Regions from separate parts of the Sinomonas soli genome, predicted to be linked through region 2. Evidence: riboswitches for the same ligand, from Rfam matches in the RefSeq annotation. Region 2 holds a riboswitch; each other region holds the start of a gene.
The links. A riboswitch is a leader RNA that binds a small molecule or an ion and turns the genes downstream of it on or off. The one in region 2 is predicted to bind S-adenosylmethionine.
Positions count from the first base shown of each region.

Region 1: linked by a shared signal. The riboswitch ahead of ACYVKZ_RS01550 (aminotransferase class V-fold PLP-dependent enzyme) and the one ahead of ACYVKZ_RS07430 (flavin reductase family protein) in region 2 are both predicted to bind S-adenosylmethionine.
Region 3: linked by a shared signal. The riboswitch ahead of ACYVKZ_RS13535 (MFS transporter) and the one ahead of ACYVKZ_RS07430 (flavin reductase family protein) in region 2 are both predicted to bind S-adenosylmethionine.

Region 1 covers NZ_BAAGSN010000003.1:78,403-84,067, reverse strand. The annotation lists gene aroA (3-phosphoshikimate 1-carboxyvinyltransferase) at 1-155, shown strand, start outside; gene rsgA (ribosome small subunit-dependent GTPase A) at 157-1,254, shown strand; gene hisN (histidinol-phosphatase) at 1,318-2,139, shown strand; SAM riboswitch class IV at 2,247-2,361, shown strand; gene ACYVKZ_RS01550 (aminotransferase class V-fold PLP-dependent enzyme) at 2,391-3,791, shown strand; gene ACYVKZ_RS01545 (class I SAM-dependent methyltransferase) at 3,862-4,626, shown strand; gene ACYVKZ_RS01540 (Nramp family divalent metal transporter) at 4,760-5,665, shown strand, end outside.
Region 2 covers NZ_BAAGSN010000006.1:382,446-388,110, reverse strand. The annotation lists gene acs (acetate--CoA ligase) at 1-1,859, opposite strand, end outside; SAM riboswitch class I at 1,867-1,964, opposite strand; SAM riboswitch class IV at 2,106-2,217, shown strand; gene ACYVKZ_RS07430 (flavin reductase family protein) at 2,258-2,740, shown strand; gene ACYVKZ_RS07425 (oxygenase MpaB family protein) at 2,834-3,745, shown strand; gene ACYVKZ_RS07420 (DUF503 domain-containing protein) at 3,871-4,164, shown strand; gene ACYVKZ_RS07415 (hypothetical protein) at 4,190-4,651, opposite strand; gene ACYVKZ_RS07410 (VOC family protein) at 5,116-5,526, opposite strand; gene ACYVKZ_RS07405 (helix-turn-helix transcriptional regulator) at 5,531-5,665, opposite strand, start outside.
Region 3 covers NZ_BAAGSN010000015.1:22,658-28,322, forward strand. The annotation lists gene ACYVKZ_RS13530 (LLM class flavin-dependent oxidoreductase) at 1-964, opposite strand, end outside; gene ACYVKZ_RS13535 (MFS transporter) at 1,044-2,387, opposite strand; SAM riboswitch class IV at 2,426-2,541, opposite strand; gene ACYVKZ_RS13540 (response regulator) at 2,629-3,345, opposite strand; gene ACYVKZ_RS13545 (sensor histidine kinase) at 3,342-4,592, opposite strand; gene ACYVKZ_RS13550 (ABC-2 transporter permease) at 4,600-5,463, opposite strand; gene ACYVKZ_RS13555 (ABC transporter ATP-binding protein) at 5,460-5,665, opposite strand, start outside.

The sequences.
Region 1 (5,665 bases), on a different contig from region 2:
ACCACCGCATGGCCACGGCAGGGGCCATCCTGGGCCTCGCCGTGCCCGGCGTCGAGGTCGAGGACATCGCCACGACCGCCAAGACCATGCCGGAATTCCCCGAGATGTGGGCGCGCATGCTGGGCCAGCACGCGCAGGCGGGGGCCACCTCGTAGCATGGGGCAGCGCGAGTGGGACGAGAGCGATGTCCGCGTCCGCCCGAACAAGCGCGGGAGCCGGCCGCGCACCAAGGACCGGCCGAGCCACGACGACGCGGTCGTGGGCCGCATCGTCACGGTCGACCGTGGGCGCTACACGGCGGTCCTCGACGAGGACACGCCCCAGGAGCGGGTGGTGATCGCCGCGCGTGCCCGGGAGCTGCGCCGCACGCCGGTGGTGCCCGGCGACTTCGTCGGCCTCGTCGGCGACGTGAGCGGCCGCCCCGATACGCTCGCACGGCTCGTCCGGATCGAGGAGCGCTCGACCGTCCTGCGGCGCAGCGCCGATGACACCGACCCCATCGAGCGCGTCGTCGTGGCGAACGCGGACCAGCTCGTGATCGTGGTCGCCGCCGCCAATCCGGAGCCCCGCACCGGATTCATCGACCGCGCCCTCGTCGCGGCCTATGACGCGGGGATCGAGCCGCTCCTGCTCGTGACGAAGGCGGACCTGAAGGATCCCGCCGCGCTCCTGGCCAACTACCGGCTCCTGCCCCTCACCGTCGTGGTGAGCCGCACCGCCGAGGAGACCGCAGCGGGCATGCAGCCCGAGGAGGGCCGCTCGGCCACGCTCGACAAGGAGGCCGTCGACCGGCTCCGCGCGCAGCTCGAGGGCCATGTCACCGTGCTCCTGGGCCACTCGGGCGTGGGCAAGTCGACCATGGTCAACGCGCTCACCGGCGCAGACCGCGCCACGGGCGGCGTCAACGCGGTGACCGGGCGCGGCCGGCACACCTCCTCCTCGGCGCTCGCGCTGCGCCTCGCGGACGCCCCGCCCGGCAGCTGGATCATCGACACGCCCGGCATCCGCTCCTTCGGGCTCGCGCACGTGGACCCGGACCGGATCCTGCACGCCTTCGGCGACCTCGAGCCGGGGATCGAGGCGTGCGAGCGCGGCTGCCGGCATGACGCGGCGGCGGTGCACTGCGGCCTCGACGCGTGGGTGGCGCGCGGCCACGCGGGCGACGCCGGCCCGGCCCGCCTCGCGTCGCTGCGCCGCCTCCTCGGGGCAGGACCGCGCGAGGAGGCGGCGGAGGAGAAGGAGCTCGGGGTCTAGGCGCTGCCCCGCCTACGCTGCGCCTCGCGGCTGTGGCGCGCCCCACGGGATAGCGTGGGGTCCATGACCTCAGCGACCGAGACCTCCTACAACGACGACCTCCGCCTCGCCCATGTCCTGGCGGACTCGGTCGACGCCCAGACGATGGAGCGGTTCAAGGCCCTCGACCTGAAGGTGGAGACGAAGCCGGACCTCACCCCGGTCACCGATGCCGACCGCGCCGCCGAGGAGTCGATCCGCGGCCAGCTCTCCCGCTCGCGGCCGCGCGACGCGGTGGTGGGCGAGGAGTTCGGCACCACGGGGCACGGGTCGCGGCGCTGGATCATCGACCCGATCGACGGCACCAAGAACTTCGTCCGGGGCGTACCCGTGTGGGCCACCCTGATTGCCCTGGCCGACGGCGACGAGATCGTGGTCGGCGTGGTCAGCGCCCCGGCCCTCGGGCGGCGGTGGTGGGCGGCCAGGGGCACCGGCGCCTACACCGGGCGGTCCCTCGCCTCGGCGACGCGGCTGAAGGTCTCCGACGTGTCGAAGCTGCAGGACGCCTCCCTGTCCTACTCCTCGCTCTCCGGCTGGAGGGAGCGCGGCAGCCTCGAGGACTTCATCGGCCTGACCGACGAGGTCTGGCGCACCCGGGCCTACGGGGACTTCTGGTCCTACTGCCTCGTCGCCGAGGGCGCCGTCGACATCGCCACCGAGCCCGAGCTCGCGCTCTACGACATGGCAGCGCTCGTGCCGATCGTCACCGAGGCCGGCGGGCGCTTCACCTCGCTCGACGGGCAGGACGGCCCGTGGGGCGGCAACGCGCTCGCGACGAACGGCATCCTGCACTCCGAGGTGCTCGAGAAGCTCAGCCCGGGCCGCGACGACCTGCTGCAGAGATGACGCGGGCCGACGCCCCCGGCGCGCGCCGGTCACCGTTCGTCACACTGGCCTGCCCCGGCCCGGTCGGCGTGCGCGCCCCGGCGGCGGTGCCCTAGGGTCTTTCCCAAGGTCACGAGTGCCAGCGCGAAACCCCGGTTTGCTGGCCGGCAACCCTCCCTGACGCGGCGGGGTGCCCCGGGTGACGACCGGGCCGGTCCGGAGCGGACACGGCAAGCGCGGACCCGAGGGTCCCTCGTTCGTGAGGAACGCCGATGAGCACTGTCCTGTCCCCCACCGCCGCCGCTTCCGGGCTGAGCGCCCGGTACCCGGACGCGCTCGAGCCGCTCGCCGCCGTCGTCGGCGCCGATCTCGCCGCGCCCCTCGTGGGCGGCGGGAGCGTCCGGTACGCGAACCTCGACTACGCGGCGTCGGCCCCTGCCCTGGCCGAGGTCGCCGACTACCTCACCGAAGTGCTGCCCTTCTACGCCAGCGTGCACCGCGGCGCCGGCTACGCGTCGCAGATCAGCACGAGCGTCTACGAGAACGCCCGCGGGATCGTGCGCGGCTTCGTCGGGGCGAGGCCCGACGACGCGGTCGTGTTCACGCGCAACACCACCGACTCCCTCAACCTCCTCGCCGGCTGCGTCCCGCCCGGCCTCGACGTCCTCTACCTCGACATCGAGCACCACGCGAACCTCCTGCCCTGGCAGGGGCGCCCGCACCGCAGCGTCGTCGCCGCGGACACGGTCGCCGAGACGCTCGGGCGCCTCGGTGCCGAGCTCGCCCGGGGCGGGGTGGGCCTGCTCGCCGTCACGGGCGCCTCCAACGTCACCGGCGAGGTCCTGCCCCTCGCCGAGCTCGCCTCCCTCGCCCACCGCCACGGCGCGAGGATCCTCGTCGACGCCGCGCAGCTCGCCCCGCACCGCCGGATCCGCATGGCCGGCGGCCCCGCCTCCGGGACGGACATCGACTACCTCGCATTCTCGGGCCACAAGCTCTACGCCCCCTTCGGCAGCGGCGTGCTCGTGGGCCGCCCCGACTGGCTCGACGCCGGCCGCCCGCACCTCGCCGGCGGGGGCGCGGTCAGCGAGGTGCGGCTCGAATCCGTGGCCTGGGCGGCCGGCCCCGCCCGCCACGAGGCCGGTTCCCCCAACGTCCTCGGCGCCGCGACGCTCGCCCGCGCCGCCCAGGCACTCGGCTCCCTTGACCCCGCTGCGTGGGCGCGGCACGAGGAGCAGCTGCGCGCCGCGCTCGTGGAGGGGCTGGAGACGGTCGACGGCGTCGGCGTCCACCGGCTCTTCGCCGACGCACCGTCGGCGATCGGCGTGGTGAACTTCTCGGTCGCCGGCTACGACGCGGGCCTCGCGGCCGCCTACCTCTCTGCCGAGCACGGCATCGGCGTGCGCGACGGGAGGTTCTGCGCCCACCCTGCCCTGACCCGGCTGGGCCTGCCCGCGGGGTCGCTGCGGGCCAGCTTCGGCGTCGGGTCGAGGCTCGAGGACGTCGAGCGGCTCGTCGCGGCGGTCCGGCAGCTCGTGGAGGTGGGGCTGGGCATCGACTACGCGATCGACGCCGGGCGCTGGGTGCCGGCCCGGGACACCCGCCCGTTCCCCGACTGGGCGCCGAACACGCCGGGCACCGCGGGGGCCGCGCCGTGCACCCCCGGCGACTGAACGGCGTCGTCCGCGCACCGTAGAGTGGTGAGCCGGAATCCTCTGGGAGGACTAGGGCTCGGGAGGGACTATGGGACGGGGCGGGCCGAAGTTCGACGATGCCCGGCGGCGTGAGCTCGCCGGGGCCTTCGCCGCAGGCGGCGAGCACTACGAGCGGGTCCGCCCGGGCTATCCGGTGCAGGCGGCCGACTGGATCGTGCCGGACGGGGCGCGCACCGCGGTGGACCTCGGCGCCGGGACCGGCAAGTTCACCGAGCTGCTCGTCGCCCGGGGCCTCGCCGTGACGGCCGTGGACCCGTCCGCGGACATGCTGGCCCAGCTCGCCGCCAGGCTGCCCTCCGTCACGTGCGTCGCCGCGCCCGCCGAGAGGACGGGACTGCCGCCCGCCTCGACAGACGTGGTGGTCGCTGCGCAGGCCTGGCACTGGTTCGATACGGCTGCCGCGACCCGCGAGGCGGCCCGGCTGCTCCGTCCGGGCGGCCGGGCCGGGCTCGTATGGAACCAGCTCGACACGCGCATCCCCTGGGTCCACCGGCTCTCCCGGATCATGCATGCCGGCGACGTCCACAAGCCCGACTACCAGCCGCCGTCCGGTCCCGAGCTGCACGGCTGGGAGCCGCTCGTGATCGCGTGGGAGGATCCGATCACCCCCGAGGGCATCGTGGAGCTGACCAAGTCCCGCAGCTACTACCTGCGGGCCTCGGAGAAGCACCGGCGCAGGGTCGAGGACAATCTGGCGTGGTACCTCTTCGAGCACCTCGGCCACTCCCCCGGCGAGACCCTTGCCCTGCCGTACATCACCCAGGCATGGCGGGCCACGGAGGCGCCCGGCTGAGGCGCCTCGCAGCGCGCCTCCCCGGGGGCAGCCTTGCGGGGCGCAGCTCCGCTCCCTAGTATTTAGGTGTACCGAACAATTATGTTTGGCGCGTCTAAGCGCCAGCACGTGCTGGCGAGGAGGCCGGTCGACGGTGGACAGGACGCTGAGGGCCGCGGAGCGCACGGGCGCGGGCCGCTCCCGCTGGCCCCTGCTCCTGGGGACTCTCGGGCCCGCCTTCGTCGCCTCGGTGGCGTACGTGGATCCGGGCAACGTCGCGGCGAACCTGACCGCCGGCGCACGCTACGGCTACCTGCTCATGTGGGTCCTCGTCCTGGCCAACCTCATGGCGATGCTCGTCCAGTACCTCTCCGCGAAGCTCGGGGTCGTCACGGGCCGCACGCTCCCAGAACTCCTCGGCAGCCGCCTCCGGCCCGGCCCCCGCCGGCTGTACTGGGCGCAGGCCGAGATCGTCGCGCTCGCCACGGACCTCGCCGAGGTCGTAGGCGGGGCGCTCGCGCTGCAGCTCCTGTTCAGGATCCCGCTCCCCGTGGGCGCCGTGATCGTCGGCGTCGTCTCGATGGGTATCCTCGCGATCCAGGACTTCCGCACCCAGCAGCGGTTCGAGCTGGCGATCGTCGCGCTCCTCGCCGTCATCGCGCTCGGCTTCCTCGCCGGACTCGCCCTCAGGCCTCCTTCGCCGGCCGGCATGGCCGGCGGGCTCGTGCCCCGGTTCGACGGCCCCGACTCGGTCCTGCTCGCCGCCTCGATGCTGGGCGCCACCGTGATGCCCCACGCGATCTACGTCCACTCCGCGCTCTCGCGCGACCGCCACCGCGGCGACGCCGACGGCCACCCCGGCGCCCCCGCCATCCGGCGCCTCCTGCACGGAACCCGGGTGGACGTGGTCGCCGCCCTCGGTGTGGCCGGCGTCGTGAACATCGGCATGCTCCTCCTCGCCGCCGCCACCCTCGGCGGCACCGAGGGCACGGACTCGATCGAGGGAGCGCACGCGGCGATCGAGAGGGCGCTCGGCCCTGCGGTGGGCATCGTCTTCGCC
Region 2 (5,665 bases):
AGGCGGCGCATGATCTTCCCCGAGCGCGTCTTGGGCACGTCCGGCACCACGACGATCTCGCGCGGCTTGGCGATCGGGCCGATCTCCTGCGCCACGTGCGCGCGCAGGGCCGTGGCCAGGTCCGTCTCGAGTGCCGCCGCCGCGTCCGGATTGACGACGACGAATGCCGCCACCGCATGCCCCGTCACCGCATCCGCCACGGGGCAGACGCCCGCCTCGACCACGGCCGGATGCGAGACGAGCGCCGACTCGATCTCGATCGTGGAGAGCCGGTGCCCCGAGACGTTGAGGACGTCGTCGGTGCGGCCGAGGATCCAGGTGTCGCCGTCGGCGTCGTACTTCGCGCCGTCGCCGGCCAAGAACCAGCCCTGAGCGGCGTACTTGCGCCAGTAGGAGTCCAGGTACCGCTGGGGATTGCCCCAGACCGTCCGCGCCATGGCGGGACCGGTCGCGGTGACCACGATGTTCCCCTGCACGCCCGGCGGGACCGGGGTGCCGGCGTCGTCCACGATGGCCGTGGCGAGGCCGGGCAGCGCCGTAGTGGCACACCCGGGCTTGAACGTCGTCGCCGTCTGCCGCGGCGACAGCACCGTCGAGCCGGTTTCGGACTGCCACCACGTGTCCACCATCGGCGCCTCGCCGCGGCCGACCGTCGAGCGCAGCCACCGCCACGCCTCCGGGTTGACCGCCTCGCCCACGGTGCCGCAGACCCGGACCGAGGAGAAGTCGTACTCCGCGGGCACCCCGTCCGGGAACCAGCCCATGAGGGAACGCACCAGGGTGGGCGCGGTGTAGTAGCTTGTGACGCCGTAGCGCTGGATGATCTCGAAGTGGCGGCCCGGGTGCGGCGTGTTGGGTGTGCCCTCGAAGATCACCTGCGTGACGCCGTTGGAGAGCGGGCCGTAGATCTCGTAGGTGTGCGCCGTGACCCAGGCGAGGTCCGCGGTGCACCAGTGCACGTCCGCGTCCCGCAGCGTCGGGTCCGGGTTCGCGAAGAGGTACTCGTGGCTCCATGACGCCTGCGTGAGGTAGCCGCCGGTCGTGTGGACCAGGCCCTTGGGCTTCCCCGTGGTCCCGGAGGTGTACATGATGAACAGCGGCGTCTCGGCGTCGAACGCCTCCGCCTCGTGCGTGTCCGGCTGCGCGTCGACGAGCTCGTGCCACCACACGTCGCGACCCGGCGTCCACGCGATCTCGGAGCCCGTCCGGCGGATCACCAGGACATGTTCGACGGCGTTGTCCCCGCCGGCCGCTCCGCCGCGCACCGCGGCGTCGGCATTGTCCTTGACCGGCACGGCGGTGCCGCGGCGGTGCTGGCCATCGGTGGTGACGAGCAGCTTCGCGCCGGTGTCCTCGACCCGGAAGCGCAGGGCTTCGGCGGAGAAGCCGCCGAACACGAGCGAGTGCACCGCGCCGATCCGGGCGCACGCGAGCGTGATCACCACGGTCTCGACGAGCACGGGCAGGTAGATGACCACGCGGTCGCCTTTGCCGACGCCGAGCGCGAGCAGCGCGTTCGCGGCCTGGGCGACCCGGCGCGCCAGGTCCGCGTAGGTGACGGTGACGCGGTCGCCGGGCTCGCCCTCGAAGTGCAGGGCGACCTTGTCACCGCGCCCGGCGGCCACATGCCGGTCGGCGCAGTTCACGGCGGCGTTCAGGGTCCCGCCCTCGAACCAGCGGATCACGGGCGGCTCGTCCGCCTCGGCGTCCGCGGGCACCCAGGTGTGGGCGGTGTCCCATCCCCGTTCCCATGTGAGGCGCCGCGCGGCGTCCTCCCAGAACGCGATGCGTCCGGGATCCGTCTGCGGGGCGGCCTCCGCGGCGGAGGCAGGCGTGTGGGTCTCGAGGACAGAAGTCATGGTTCTCGCTCCATCGGTCCTGGCGGTAGCACCGGTGTCCCGCGGGCGGGGCCATGGTTGCTGCGGCGTCAGGGAGCCAGGTCTCTCAGCCGCTCGGGATGGTCACCTCACTGTTGCGCGCCCGGCGCAAGTGGGGCAAAAGAGGGCGCGGCCACCGCGTAACAAACATCAATGTTTCGTTCTGTGTCCCCCTCCGGCGGCGGATGGTGGACGCCCCCGAGGCGCCTTCCGTAGGGTGGAAGACAGGATCAAGAGTCCCGGCGCGTAGCTCTGGCTGGCCGGGCGGCAACCCTCTCCCGTAGTGGGGTGCCCCAGATGAGGATCCGGCCGCGGTGGACATCCGCGGCAAGTACGGCGCCCGGGACCGCGGGCGTCCGGCCGTTTCGCTGGAGGAACCCATGACTGCGACCCCGCTCGACCTTGTGACCGGTGCCGACCTGCGCCGCGCCATGGGGTGCTGGGCCACGGGGATCGCCGTCATCACCACCTCGGACGGCGGCACCCTCGCCGGCCTCGTGAGCAACTCGTTCACGTCGATCAGCCTGGATCCGCCGCTCGTCTCGTGGGCGGTGGACAAGAAGTCGAGCTCGTTCGCGACCTGGATCAGCACCGAAAACTACGCCGTGCACATCCTGTCCGAGTCCCGCCGGGACCTCGTGCAGCGGTTCGCGGCGAAGGGGACGGACAAGTTCGCGGGCCTCGCCTGGGAGCCCGGCGTGCTGGGTTCCCCGATCGTGGCCCACGATGTCCCGCGCGTTGAGTGTCGTCTCTGGCAGCGGGTGGACGCAGGGGACCACGTCATCCTGATCGGCGAGGTGGCCAGCATCTCGGACCAGGACGGCTTCCTCCCCCTGACCAACCACGTGTACTGGGCGAAGTAGGCCGACGGCGTACAGCCACGGGCTGCCGGGGCCCCGGCTCCGCCTCTACGGAGGGGGCCCCGGCACACCCGTACCGCGACGTACTCTGGAGGGGTGTCCCTCGATGTGCTCGGGCCGCTGCGGCAGCGCCTCCGTCTGACCTTCGCCGGCGAGTCGGAGACCGTCCCGGCGTGGGAGACCGCGCTCGAGGACGGCGACGACGCGGGCTTCTTCCCGCCTGACTCCACCGTCTGGGCGGTGCATGGCTCGATGTCCACGATCGCCGCGGGCATCCGGGCCCTGCTCACCCAAGCCCTCCATCCCGGCGTCCTGGCCGGCGTCGTGGACCATTCCAACTACCGCGCGGACCCCCTCGGCCGCCTCGCCGGGACCATCCGCTGGATCTTCTCCGTGACGTACGGCGACACCGCGGCCGCGAAGGCCGCCTGCGCGTGGGTGCGCCGGATTCACGAGCCGGTGACCGGCACCTACGTGTCCCCGCGCGGCGACTATGAGCAGTACTCCGCCAACGATCCGGCCCTGGCCGAGTGGGTCCACATCGCCTTCACCGACGCGTTCCTGCGCAGCTACGAGGCCTTCCACGGGCCCGTTCCCGGCGGCGCCGACCGGTACGTGGCGGAGTGGGCCACGGCCGGCGAGCTCATGGGCATCGCGGACCCGCCCCGCACCGAGGCGGCCCTCGCCGACCGCATCAGGGCGTACGACGCCGCGGGGCAGCTCTCCGGCGGACCCCGCGTCGACGACGTGGTCGCCTTCATCCGGCGGCCGCCGCTCGATCCGCTCCTGAAGCCCGGCTACGCGCTGCTCTTCGGCGCGGTCCTCGACACGCTTCCGCCGCGGCATCTGGAGCTGCTGGGGCTCTCGCGCCCCCGGCTCGGGCCCGTGCCGCTGCCGCTGGCCGGCGCCGCGAAGGCGACGCTCGGCGTCGTCGGCCGTGCCCTCGGCCCGATGGCGCCGAGCGAGGCCGCCGCCCGGAGGCGCCTCGCCCGCCTAGGCGTCCTCTGAGGCCCTCCCCGCGGTACCCATCCCCGGCGTCCCCACCCCCGGCCCCCTAGGGTTGAGGGGTCATGTCCCAGCGTTGAGGGGTCATGTCCCTACAGCGCGGGTGTTCCCCGCTGGACAATGGGCGCATGTGGATCGCCTGGATCGAATTCGACCTGCTCCTCGGCGACGTGCACTCGCTCAAGGAGAAGCGCTCCCTGGTGCGGCCGATCGTCGCGGAGCTGCGCCGCCGGTTCGATCTCTCCGCGGCCGAGGTCGGGGACCTGGACCTGCATCGGCGGGCGCTGATCGGCGCCGCCCTCGTGAGCGCGGACCGGGCGCACGCGGTGGAGGTGCTCGACGCCGTCGAACGCTTCGTCGCCGGGCGCCCGGAGGCCGAGCTGCTCAGCGCCCGCCGGCGCGAGGCGCGCAGCGACGACTGACCGAGCGGGCCCGGACTGCAGACGGTCAGCGCACGAAGAGCATGAGCACGTGCAGCGCGCTCAGGGCGACCCCCGCGACCGCCATCGCAGACACCCGCGCCGCCCGCACCTTGGAGCGGGCGAAGGATCCCCACGCGGCGAAGGCCGAGCCCAGGAGGGGGCCGGCGGCGAGGAAGGCGCCGATCCACGGGACGGCGCCGAGGGTCAGGGCCAGGATGCCGAGACCGAGCGCGACCCCGCCCAGGCCGGTCGCGAGCCGGGAGACGGGCTTCGGCGGCCTCCGCTCGGATGCCCGCCGCTGTGGGGCGGGGGCGGCCGACGCCGGGCCGCCTCCAGCGCGGACGACCTCGCCGCGGCGGCTGCCGTCCGGCAGGAGGCCGTCCAGCCCGCGGCCGGACGCGGCCGCGTCGGGCGGGACCCCGTCCGGCCAGTAGGCGCTGGGGTCCCGGTAGGGATTCCGCCGAGGGGCGTTGCCGGGGATGGTCACCGTCCCATTATGGGCGGCGGCCGCCGTGCGTGTCCTCAGGGTTCACCCTGAGCAGACCCCGGATCCGCAGGCGCCCCCCATATGCCCTGCGCTTCGGTCACAGCCCTGCGCTGAAGGCCGGGGCAATGACCGAAGCGCAGGGCATTTCCTCTCCGCGGAGGCGGCGGAGGCCGCGGACATCCCGAGGGAGGCCCAGCGCCTCAGGGCCCCGGCCGAGGCGTACTCCTCCGGCGACACTCCGTACGCGCACGTGAACTCGCGCGTGAGCTGGGCAGCGGGGATGCCGGAGCACGCGGCGAGGGCGAAGGCCGCGACGTCGAGCGGGAGCCGCCGGGCGCCGTCGTGCGCGGCCCGGACCCTCCTCGCGTCGTCCCGGTCGATCAGATCCCGGAGGCGCCGCACCCGCACGAGCTCGCGCGGGCACGGCGCGGGCGCGCGGGCCGGAGCCCACGCGGGGTGGCACATCAGCGCAGCTCTTGGATGCGGACGAGGTTGCCGGCCGGGTCGCGGAAGGCGCAGTCGCGCAGGCCGTAGGGCTGCAGGGTGGGCTCCTGCACCACGTCGGCGTCGGTGGCCTGGACCTTCTCGAACACCTCGTCGAGGTTGGGCGTGGCCAGCAGGATCCACCCGTAGGTGCCCTTGGCCATCATCTCCGCGATGGTGCGCCGCTCGTCCTCGGTGATGCCGGGATCCGTGGCGGGCGGCGCGAGGAGGATGGACGTGCTGGGCTGGCCGACGGGCCCGACCGTGATCCAGCGCATCGTTCCCCGGCCCACGTCCTGGCGGACCTCGAAGCCGAGGGCATCCCGGTAGAACGCCAGGGACGCCTCGGGATCGGTGTGGGGGAGGGCGCTTGCATGAATGGTGAGTTCCATGGCTTCACGGTACGTACGCCGCCGGGAGCCGTGCTTCTTGATTCCTGACCGGTCTGGTGACCTGCTTGGCGATGCACGGGAGCATGCCCGCACTGACGTCGGTGCCCTGGTCGCGGTACACGCTCGGCGGGACCCCGAC
Region 3 (5,665 bases), on a different contig from region 2:
CGGAGAGGTCCACCCCGGTCCACCCGGCGAACAGCGCGAGCGCCGCGTCGGTGTCCACGTAGGACTCGTAGTCGGCCAGCTTCGCTGCGGCCTCCTCGTCCGTCTCGGCCACGATGACGGTCGCGAGGTTGAACGCCTTCACCGAGTCCGGTGCGCGGCCGGCCGCGACGAGCTCCGCCCGCAGTCCGTCGGTGAACTTCTTCGCCTGCGCGGGCGTCGAGCTCGAGAAGAACACCGCCTCGGCGTGCTTCGCGGCGAACGCCTTCCCGCGGGCCGAGGCCCCGGCCTGGAACAGCAGGGGGGTCCGCTGCGGGGAGGCCCCGACCAAGGCGGGGCCGGGCACCCGGTAGGCGTCGCCGCCGTGCGCGATCCCCCGCACCCCGGCGGGGTTCGTGAAGACGTTCGCCACGGGGTCGGCGACCAGCGCGCCGTCGTCCACCGAGCCCTCCCACAGCTTGTAGGCGACGTCCATGAACTCCTCGGCCCGGTCGTACCGCTCGTCGTGCGGCACCTGCGTGTCGAGGCCGAGGTTCCGCGCCGCCGACTCCTGGTACGAGGTGACGATGTTCCACGCGAGCCGGCCGCCGGTGAGGTGGTCGAGCGTGCCGAACCTGCGGGCCAGCAGGTACGGGTGGTCGTAGGTGACCGAGGCGGTGACGCCGAAGCCGAGCCGCTCGGTCGCCGCCGCCAGCGCGGACACGATCAGCAGCGGGTCGAGGGCCGGGTACTGCACCCCACCGCGCACGGCGGCGTCGGCGCTGCCGCCGTAGACGTCGTACTGCCCGAGCACGTCCGCGAAGAAGATCCCGTGGAAGCCGCCGTCCTCGAGGGCCTTGGCGAGCTGCGTCCAGTAGCCGAGCTCGGCGAAGCGGTGGGCCTGCGAGTCGGGGTGCCGCCACAGGCCCGGCGACTGGTGCACCGGCACGAGCATCTCGAACGCATTCAGGAGCAGGGGCTTGGTCATGGGGTTCCTTCCGGGTTCGGGTGCGGTGGGCCGGGGCGGCGGCCGGCGGGCGGGTCTGCGGACGACGGCGGCCGGCGCCTCAGGCGCCCGCCCCGCCCTCCGCCGTGGCCGGCTGGGCGGCGCGCCGGCCGACCGGGTCCTTGGCGGCGAGTGCGGCCACGGTGGTGAGGACGCCGAGGACGGCGAACCAGCCGCACACAAGCCACGGCGTCCCGCCGCCGGCCTGGAGCAGGGCCGCGGCGACGAGCGGGGTGACGGCCGCGGAGAGCACGGTGCCGACCTGGTAGCCGAAGGACACCCCCGAGTAGCGCAGCTCGGTGGGGAACTGCTCGGCGAACCACGCGGCCTGCGGGCCGTAGATCGCATCGTGCAGGATATTCATCCCCACGAGCAGCACGAGCGGCAGGAAGGTCAGGCTGCCGTGGTCGAGGAACCAGAAGAACGGCCAGATGAGCACCACCACGCCCGCGGACGCAGCGACGGCGATGCGCCGGCGCCCGACGCGGTCCGAGAGCCAGCCCCAGAAGGGCCCCGAGAGCAGGCCGATGGCGGAGACGATGAGGATCGCGGCCAGGCCCGAGGTGGTGTCGTGGCGGCGGTCCTTGAGGTAGCCGAGGATGTACACGGTCATGAGCGTGTAGATGGCGGGCTGGACGAGGCGCATGCCGATGGTCACGAGGATCCCGCGCGGGTGCTCGCGCAGCACGCGCGCCACGGGGCGGGCCACGATGCCCTCGGAGTCCTTGACGGCCGTGAACTCCTCCGCGTCGGTCACGCCCAGGCGGATCCAGAGGCCGATGAGGACGAGGACGCCGGAGAGGAGGAACGGCAGCCGCCAGCCGAATGACTGGAACTGCTCGGGCGTGAGGAAGGCCTGGGTGAGCGCGTACGCGCCGGTGGCCAGGAGCATGCCGGCCGCCGAGCCGACCTGCGTGAACGAGCCGAACAGGCCCTTCCGCCCGGCCGGGGCGTGCTCGACCGAGAGCAGCGCGGAGCCGCCCCACTCGGCGCCGGCAGAGAGGCCCTGGATGAGCCGGAGTACCACGAGTCCCGCCACGGCGAGGATGCCGATGGAGGCATAGTTCGGCAGGACGCCGATGAGGGTGGAGGCGATGCCCATGGTCAGCAGGGAGGCCACGAGTAGGGCCTTGCGGCCGATCCGGTCCCCGAGGTGGCCGGAGATGACGCCGCCGAGGGGCCGCGCGATGAACCCGACCGCGTAGGTGGCGAATGAGGCCAGGACGCCGACGAGCGGGCTCGCGTCGGGGAAGAACTGCTTGTTGAACACGAGGGCCGAGGCCGTGCCGTAGAGGTAGAAGTCGTACCACTCGATGGTGGTGCCGACGAACGCGGAGGCGAGGATGCGGCGCTTGGCGCGCAGGGCGCTGCCGAGTCCCGGCTCGGTTCTCAGGAGGGTGGCCATGGAGGTCCTCTTCGGGTCGCGGCGCGAGGCTCGCTCAGGCGCCATACTTACGACGCCGGGGTCCCCGCGCCGTCGAATCCTCACCTGGGGCACCCCACTACAGCCGGAGGGTTGCCGTCCGGCAAGCCAGGGCTTGTTGCCGGAACTCTTGATTCTTCGCCCAGTCTGCCGGTGGGCTGCCCGCGGGACGAAAACGCGCCCGTCACGGAGGTTCACACAGGCCCCACCCGCCGTCTGGAGTTCAGTAGTCGGGGTTGCTCGGGATGATGAGCCCGGTCTCGTACCCGTAGACCACGGCCTGGACCCGGTCGCGCAGGTGCAGCTTCGTGAGGATCCGGCGCACATGGCTCTTCACAGTCGCCTCGGAGAGGAAGAACCGGTGCGCGATCTCAGCGTTGCTCAGGCCCTCGCAGATCGCCCGCAGGACCTCGAGCTCGCGTGGCGTCAGATCCTTCAGCAGGGGGTCCGGCGCGGTCCCCCCGTTGCCGCGCGCGGGCGCGCCGGCGCTGCGGACGTAGGTCTCGAGGAGGCGCTGGGTCACGCGGGGGCTCACGACGGCGTCCCCGCTCGCCACAAGGCGCACGGCCTGGACGAGTTCAGCCGGGGCCACGTCCTTGAGGAGGAACGCCGAGGCCCCGGCCTGGAGGCCGGAGAAGGCGTACTCATCGAGGTCGAACGTGGTGAGGATGATGACCCGGGCGGCGCTGTGGGCGGCCGCGATGCGGCGGGTTGCCTCGATGCCGTCCATGACGGGCATGCGCACGTCCATGAGCACGACGTCGGGCCGCAGCGATTCGGTGAGCTTTACGGCCTCGGCGCCGTTGCCCGCCTCGCCGACTACCTCGAGGTCCTCCTCGGACTCGAGGACGAGCCGGAAGCCCATCCGCAGGAGGGGCTGGTCGTCGACGAGGAGGAGCCGCAGGGACCCCTCGCCGTGCTGGTGTTCCGTCTCGCTCATGCGTCCCCCTCCGCCCGGTGCTGCTCGTCCCCATGCTGCTCGTCCCAGTGCAGCTCGGTCTCCACGGTCCATCCTCCCCCGGCCCGCGGTCCGGCGCGGAGGGTGCCGCCGTACAGCGCCGCGCGCTCGCGCATCCCCGCGATGCCGCCGCCCGTCCCGAGGCGGGGCTGCGCGCCGTCGGCCGCCGCGCCGTCGTTCTCGACCCGGATCCGCACGGTGCTGCCCTCCCTCGCCAGCCCGACCTCGGCGCGGGAGACACCGCGCCCGTACCGGAGCGCATTGGTCAGGGATTCCTGGACGATCCGGTAGACGGCGAGCTGGAAGGCCGGGTCCTTGGGCGGCGCGGCCCCGGTGAGGGTGAGGACGGCGGTGAGGCCGGCGGTCCGGAAGCCCGCGACGAGCGACTGGAGGCTCTCGGTCCCGGGGGCCGGGGCGAGGCTCGGGCCCGCCGCGGGCTCACGGAGCACCCCGAGGACGCGGCGCATGTCCGCCAGCGCTGTGCGCCCCGTCCGGGACAGCTCGCCGAGCACCTCCTGGGCGCGGTCCGGGTCCTTGGCGGCGATCTTCGCGGCGCCGTCGCTGAGGGCGACCATGACCGTGAGCGAGTGCGCGACGACGTCGTGCATCTCGCGGGCGATCCGGTTGCGCTCCTGGACCGAGGCCAGCTCGGCCCTGCGCATGGCCCACGCTCGGATCTCGGCCTGGTGCTCCCGGGTGCCGCGGACCCACGCCCCGAGACCGGTCGCGAGGACGTCCATCAGCAGCACGGAGACCGCCGCCACCAGGCCCACATAGCGGGCGTTCTCCGACGCCGCGGGCCCGCGGGGGCTGTAGACGAAGGCGTAGTAGGCCGAGGCGGGGACCGAGGCGAGCACGGAGGCGCCGAAGGCGATGAGTGCCGGGGCAGAGGCGGCCACGGCGTAGAGGGCGAAGAAGATCGCCGCGCTCATGACCGAACTGTTCGGGGACTGGTAGAGCAGGGCGGCGTCGATCGCGACGGTCACCACCAGCACGGCCCACGGCGACCGCCGCCGGCCCAGCAGGGCAGCCTGCTGGAGGGCCAGCAGGGCGAACTGCCACCAGTTCCCGTGGAGCGCGTACTCGGCGAAGAGCGGGGCCGCGAGGAACACGGCCGCGGCGACGACGATCCAGTCCATCGCCACCGGACGGTCCGCCAGGTACGCGCGGACGCGGCCCCGCCGTGGCGGGACCGCGAGGGCGAGCGCCTGCGCGCCGGGAGAGTGCACGGTCCTCCTAGACGTCCCGCTGCCTGAGCGTGGTGAAGGCAGCGAAGAGGAGCACCACCACGTAGGCGACGATGACCAGCGTGCCCTGCCAGGGCTCGAGGTACGCCGTGTTGAGCGGGTTGCCCGAGCCGGCCTCCATCATCGCGTTCGCGGCGTTCGTGGGGAGGTACTTGCGCGCCTCCTTGAAGAAGTCGTTCGGGATGAGCTGGAAGATGATCGGCAGGACGAACAGGGCCGCGACAAGGGTCACGATGGCCCCGGCCGAGTTCCGCAGGAGGGCGCCGAGGGAGAGGCCCATGAGGGCCACCGCCGCGACGTACGCTGCGCTCAGGAGCATGATGCGCTGGATGTCCCAGCTCGCCATGTCCAGGTGCAGGCTGTAGTTGCCGAGGATCGGCTGGGCTGCGAGGCCGCCGAGGAAGGCGCCGACGTAGGTGAGGACGAACCCGATGAGGATCGCGTACACGGCTTTGGCGGCGAGCACCGGCCAGCGCTTGGGGACGGCGGCGAAGGTGGCCCGGGACATGCCGGAGGTGAACTCCGCGCTGATGATGAGCACGGCCAGCGATCCGAGGATGAGCTGGGAGAACGAGACGCCGGCGACCGGGAGCTGCGGGAGGAGCGCCGAGACGTCGATGGCCTCTCGCGGGTTGGTCACGGTGCCGTTGTGCTGGGCCTGGGACACCTGGCCGAACCCCCAGGCCTGGAGGGCCGAGAACCCGACCATGAGCACCACGGAGCACAGCAGGAGGATCCGGGTTGACAGCAGCGAGAGGAGCTTGATGCGCTCGGAGTTGAGCACCCGGGGGAAGGTCGGGCCGCTGAGGGCCGGTGCCGCCGAGCGGCGGGCGTGCTGGACTGCGGTGCTCATCGGTTCGCCTCCTGGGTCTGGGCGGGGGTGCCCGCGGCGGTCTGGGCGGGTGCGGCGGGCCTGTGCCCGGCGTCGGGACGGTCGGAGCGGTACTCCACGTCATCCTTGGTGAGCTCGAGGTAGGCCTCCTCCAGGCTCGCCTGCAGCGGCGTGAGCTCGTAGACGAGGACGCCGGCGCCGAGCGCGGTCTGGGCGATCTCGC